Regions from separate parts of the Pseudoalteromonas sp. NZS11 genome, predicted to be linked through region 2. Evidence: predicted binding sites of a transcription regulator. Region 2 holds the regulator's gene; the other holds the start of a gene.
What was found. Region 2 encodes sigma-54, which starts transcription at its own class of promoters, with help from an activator protein. Its sites were predicted from a motif close to GTTGGCACGNNNNTNGNNT; they were not measured.
Positions count from the first base shown of each region.

Region 1: a site for sigma-54 is predicted at 1,770-1,788, ahead of I6E82_RS06410 (hemerythrin domain-containing protein). Genes of this name have one in related genera too.

Region 1 is NZ_JADYWP010000002.1:618,535-621,711, reverse strand. Features, by position in the region: gene I6E82_RS06415 (plasma-membrane proton-efflux P-type ATPase) at 1-1,186, shown strand, start outside; gene I6E82_RS06410 (hemerythrin domain-containing protein) at 1,305-1,730, opposite strand; gene I6E82_RS06405 (hypothetical protein) at 2,078-2,332, shown strand; gene I6E82_RS06400 (hypothetical protein) at 2,392-2,574, shown strand; gene I6E82_RS06395 (DUF6500 family protein) at 2,838-3,056, shown strand; gene I6E82_RS06390 (tetratricopeptide repeat-containing diguanylate cyclase) at 3,093-3,177, opposite strand, start outside.
Region 2 is NZ_JADYWP010000001.1:290,265-293,441, forward strand. Features, by position in the region: gene rapZ (RNase adapter RapZ) at 1-258, opposite strand, end outside; gene ptsN (PTS IIA-like nitrogen regulatory protein PtsN) at 277-729, opposite strand; gene hpf (ribosome hibernation promoting factor) at 734-1,021, opposite strand; gene I6E82_RS01250 (RNA polymerase factor sigma-54) at 1,047-2,546, opposite strand; gene lptB (LPS export ABC transporter ATP-binding protein) at 2,616-3,177, opposite strand, start outside.

The DNA of each region.
Region 1 (3,177 bases), on a different contig from region 2:
GGCAGTTAAAACTCAAGTTGAGGCATCAATAGATGAATTTGCAGCACGTGGGTTTCGCTCTTTAGCGGTTGCTAAAACAGACGAGCAAGGTAAATGGCAATTTATAGGTGTATTGCCGCTTTTTGATCCACCGCGTGAAGAAGCAATACAAACCATTGCCGATGCAAAAGAAATGGGTATGAGCGTTAAAATGGTCACGGGCGATCAAGTGGCCATTGCGCGCGAAACTGCAAGTAAACTGGGTTTAGGGACAAACATTCTTGATGCTAGTGGATTTGGTGCAACTGAGCATCATCAAGCCACACAGTTAGATGACTTAATCGAGAGTGCTGACGGATTCGCACAAGTATTCCCTGAGCATAAATACCATATTATTGATGTGCTTCAGCATAGAGGGCACATTGTTGGTATGACAGGGGATGGCGTAAATGATGCGCCAGCACTTAAAAAAGCTGACTGTGGTATTGCTGTATCGGGCGCTACAGATGCAGCGCGTTCAGCAGCATCAATTGTGTTAATGACCGATGGCTTGTCGGTTATTATTGATGCAGTTAAAGAAAGCCGAAAAATATTTCAACGCATGAACAGTTACGCTATTTACAGGGTTGCTGAAACACTGCGCGTACTACTCTTTATGACAATGGCGATATTAATTTTTAACTTTTATCCGTTAACAGCAGTCATGATTGTAATGCTTGCTTTACTTAACGATGCCGCCATTTTGTCTATTGCATACGACAATGTGCATTATCAAAATAAGCCCGAGACATGGAATATGCGGCTCGTTTTAGGTATTGCATCTGTGCTGGGAATTGTAGGGCCAATTGCAGCCTTTGGTTTATTTTACTTGGGAGATAAAGTATTTGAACTCGACCGTCCTCATCTTCAAACATTAATGTACTTATTACTTTCTGTAGCAGGGCATTTGACTATATTTTTAGCGCGTACCCGAGGTCCATTTTGGTCTATTAAACCGTCTGCTATATTAATGGTCGCCGTATTTGGCACGCAAGTTATAGCAACACTTATTGCTGTTTATGGTGTGTTTATGACCCCACTAGGATGGGGATGGGCACTTGCTGTGTGGGCATATGCTTTGGTGTGGTTTTTTATTAACGATGGTTTAAAGCTAGTGGCGTATCGAATTTTTGATCCGACAGAAGCACCCTTATTAGAGAAGAGTTAGCATATAGGCTTAAAAAAATGGTTATAAGCCAAGTGGCTTATAACCAATAGTACACAAGGGAGTGTATATAAGGTGGTTCAATTATTTGTGAATAGAGTTACTCACAAATAAAAATTATTTAGTGCATTGCATCGTTATATTGCTTTGCTAAGCTTTGTTTTTGCCCTTCGGTTAGTGCTTTACCAGCCAATTGAAATACTTCGTGTTCTTCTTCGCTTAAGTGATGATGTACCAAATGGTGCAGCTTTTTAGCTGCAACTAACCATGCAGACGAGCTCATTTCGGTATCTTCAAGTTGTTCAATTAATTCATCAATTTCGTGATGTTCAGCTACGCTGTGGCGCGCTTTTTCATGAGTTAAGTCATCAAACATAAGTGGGTTATAAAAGTAACGTTCTTCAAATTTTGCGTGTTGTTCTAATTCTGTTTTTAGCTCGTCCATTAGCGTGTGGCGCTGCTCTGTGTCGCCGTGCGTTTGAATAAGTGCATCTACTAATTTTCTTTGTTTGTCATGGTCATGACGTAGTGCTTCAAAAATATTCATAACTAATCCTTTTACAATTTATTTGCTTATACCATTAACTAGCAAACTAAATGCCAAATATTAAGTTGATGTATTTTATTGCTTTTATTTTGATTTTTTATTTTTATGCTCATCTCACTGTAAATTTTACAGTGAGATGAATGCAATAATTTCAGGATTTTACGTAGTTCAATTATAAAAGGAGTATAAATTCCTACAGAACCTTACAAATATTTACTGGTTGTTTATTTTATTGCAGTGATAAAGTAGCAACATTATTTAGGTACAATCTATATGTATTACTCCCACATATAATATCAATCGGTATAAATGCAGGTAGCACGTCAACTTAATAGGATAGTTTAAGGATGAACATAAAAAGCCCCATCTCCGCATTATTGCTGTGCGCTTTACTGAGTGCATGTAGTACTGCCCCACGTTCTGACCCTAACTTATGCATTGAAGAGGCCGAAACGGTTGATCGAAATGGCGCTCAAACAAGCTCAGAAGTTTATAATCAATGCATTAGCGCACAAATTAAAAAGGATGAAAAAAATGACACTTTTTTTGATGCTATCGGTACGTTCTTTTTTGAATTTTTTGTAATGGTGGTAGAAAAGTAAATAGGCTAACTTGCAGCTGTAATTTAAAGTAAATAAGTTGCGTAAAAATAGGATTAGTTATGAAGCAATTATTGATAGTAATTCCACTTTTTTTATTACTAAGCGCTTGTGCGGCACAGCCTTACGCAGGTTCGGCAAAATGTATGGAACAAGCAGATATTGCATACGAAACCGATACACGTAAAAATGATACCAATCTGCTTATATATGGGGTCTATTTAACGTTAAGAAAATTACGCTAGAACTAGGCAAAAATTTTTATATCTAGTTGTTCTAAATAAAAAATTTTTAACGACGTTATAGTGCAATTTAATTCGTTAAATTGATCAGAGATTTATGCAGGTTGGTATGAGACATTAGATAATGAATGCAAAGCTGCAAAAGTAAATACGCCTAATAAAGAGCTTGAGAATCATGGCTTGGTTGATAGAAGCCTTTTACAGCTAATCGTTAGCGTTTTAAATGGCGTATTTTAATAGTAAAAATATAATTAAATAAGGTATGTATGAGGGAAGAACTAAGAGCAAAAATAATTACCGTGTGCGATAAAAAAATAGCAGCTAAAGGCGAAAATGTAGGGCTTTCTTTTTATGCATTTTTTGCTAATAAAAACGACGACCCAGAGCTACTTATGGAAGCTGCTACTTGGTGGATACACACCCATAAATTAGATCATTTTGTAAAAGCACATAAAATTAAACAAATGGTTTTAGACGGACTTTAGTCAAGTAAATGAGCCAATACTTTTAGCTGTGCTTATTTAATCAACAACGACTTGGTTTCTTCCGTTTTCTTTTGCTTTATAAAGTAATTTATCTGCATGCTTAATAAGAACATCTAGTGTG
Region 2 (3,177 bases):
ATCTAAATAAAATAACGTAGGTTTTGCAAAGCCAGGCAAGTATTCAAGAATATCGTTAAATTCATCTTGTTGTTTAGGGATGTTACGCACATCAATGCTAACAGCAATTTTATCATAGCTATCAGACACACTGCGAACTAATGAAGGAAGCAAGTTAACTGGAATATTATCTACGCAATAATAACCTAAATCTTCTACAACGCGTAAAGCAACCGACTTTCCAGAACCAGAACGGCCGCTTATGATAATTAACTCCATTTAACACCCTTTATAAAACTATGATTGATTGACAATAACTTGGTAAAGCTCAGCATCTGATTTTGCACTGCGTAACTGTTTACAAAAATCTTTGTTGTTTAGTTTATCAGCAATGGTTGCTAGAGTCTTTAAGTGCTGCTGGTTATCGCCATCTGGTACGATGAGTGCGACGAAAATATCAACAGGGCGATTATCGATTGCATCAAAATTTATTGGAGTTTCGCTAACGAGTACTAAAGCCAAAGGCTCTTCTGCACCGCTCATTCTTCCATGAGGAATGGCAATGCCACGCCCTATACCTGTACTACCCAATTTTTCTCTGCTCATTAAAGCATTAAGAATATCTTGTTGCGGTAAATACGGAAGTTTGTCGTGAGCAAGTTCGCTAATGAACTCTAAAATTCTTTTTTTGCTATTAAAAAGGACCGCAGCTTTGCTGCAGTCCTGGCATATAAGTGAGCTTAATTTCATCATATTAGTGTCGAGCAAGCTTCTCTTTGTGTTTAATTACTTGTCGATCGAGCTTGTCGATCAACGAGTCAATGGCGGCATACATATCTTGATGTTCTGTAGAGGCAAATAATTCAGCACCGCTTACGTGTATGGTGGCTTCTGCTTTTTGATTTAATTTTTCTACATCGAGAATGACATGAACATTATTAATATGATCAGAGTGTCTTTCTAGCTTCGCAAATTTGGTATTAATATAGTCTCTTAGTGAATCGGTTAATTCTACGTGACGACCAGTTAAGTTTAGTTGCATAAGCATTACCCTCTTTTTTTGCGTCTTAAATCAAACTTTTACGTTGATTTGACGGTGGAATAGCCAGAGATTCGCGGTATTTTGCGATTGTACGTCTCGCTACTTTAATTCCTTGCTCAGCCAATATATCCGCTATTTTGCTATCACTCAATGGTTTTGCTGAGTTTTCTGCTGCGATTAATTTTCGGATAAGCGCACGGATTGCTGTAGATGAACATTCACCACCGTTTTCGGTGCTTACATGGCTTGAGAAAAAATATTTAAGCTCAAATATACCACGGGGTGTGTGCATATACTTTTGGGTTGTTACGCGCGAAATTGTTGATTCGTGCATTTCTACCATTTCAGCAACATCATTTAAAACCATTGGTTTCATGGCTTCAGGACCGTGTTCAAAAAAGCCTTGTTGTTGCTTAACAATACAATTTGTTACTTTTAATAGCGTGTCGTTTCTACTTTCTAAGCTTTTAATAAACCATTTAGCTTCTTGTAAATGCGAGCGAATAAACTGGCTGTCACCACTGGATTTTACAGTGCGAGACATTGCCGCGTATTGGCTATTAACACGAATTTTAGGCATGCTATCTGGGTTTAACTCAACAACCCAGCGGCCTTTAATTTTTTTAACTGACACATCAGGAATAACATACTCAGATTCTTCTCTTACAATAGTATCTGCAGGTTTAGGGCTAAGAGTATGTATTAATGTCATTACTTCTTTAAGCTCTTCTTCTTTGAGCTTAGTTTTCTTCATTAATGTACGATAGTCACGAGCAGCTAATAAATCAATATGCTCGGTTAAAATCATTTTTGTTTCATTAATGTAAGGTGTTTCTTTATCAAACTGGTTAAGCTGAATACACAAACACTCTTGTAAACTACGTGCAGCAATACCAACAGGATCAAACAGTTGGATGCGTTTTAATACAGCTTCAATTTCATCAAGTTCGACTTCGTTATCATCTTCGTTTTCTTGATTAAAGCTTTCTAAAATCTCTTCGCAGCTTAGTGTTAAAATACCTGAATCATCGACGGCTTCTACAATAGCAATAGCAATAGCTTCGTCTGTAGGGCTAAATGGCGTTAGTTGTAACTGCCACATTAAATACTCATGGAGCGTTTCAGTAGAGGCACCTTGGTATATTGATTCGTCTTCAGGCATCGGACCCGATGATGCTGCTGGGGCGGCACTCATGTACTCATCCCAACTAACATCCATAGCCATGTCGTCACTTAGCGTGTCTTTTGCAAGTGCTTCACCACTATCTTGTTCATATTCGCTTGGAGCATCATCGGCAGATGCGCTAACAGTTATGTCATCTGTATCTGCTTTTTGCTCGTTTTTACCTGCAGCGTCTTCGGAATAGTCTGCTTCTTCAACCTCTAATAGCGGGTTGCTGTCGAGAGCTTCTTGTATTTCTTGCTGGAGATCCAATGTACTGAGTTGCAACAAACGAATAGCTTGTTGCAACTGTGGAGTCATTGTAAGTTGCTGGCCCATGCGCAGCTGTAGTGATTGCCTCATGTATCTCTAACAATCCTTTTATGTTGTTATAATTAATACTAGCAGATGCTTAAAGACATGGCGTAAATGTTACAGCCTAAATTGCTCGCCTAAGTAAACATCGCGTACTGTTTTATCATTTAATACGTGTTCTGGAGTACCTGATGCAATCAGCTCCCCATGAGAAACAATGTAGGCTTTTTCACAAACATCAAGGGTTTCTCTTACGTTATGATCGGTAATTAATACACCAATCCCACGATTTTTAAGATGTTCTATTATTTTCTTTATATCTAATACCGAAATCGGGTCAACACCTGCAAATGGTTCATCCAGTAATATAAATTTAGGATCTGCTGCCAGCGCACGTGCTATTTCAACACGACGACGTTCGCCACCCGACAATGCCATACCTTGGCTATCACGAATGTGTTGTATGCTAAATTCATCTAATAATTTATCGAGAGTGTCTTCTCTAGCTTGTTTATTTAACTCTTTGCGCGTTTCTAAAATGGCCATTAAGTTTTGATAAACAGTCAGCTTTCTGAATATTGAAGACTCTTGCGGTAAGTAGCCAATGCCTAATCTAGCACGACTATGCATAGGTAAAAGAGTAATATCGTTATCGTCTATCGATATTTTACCTTTGTCG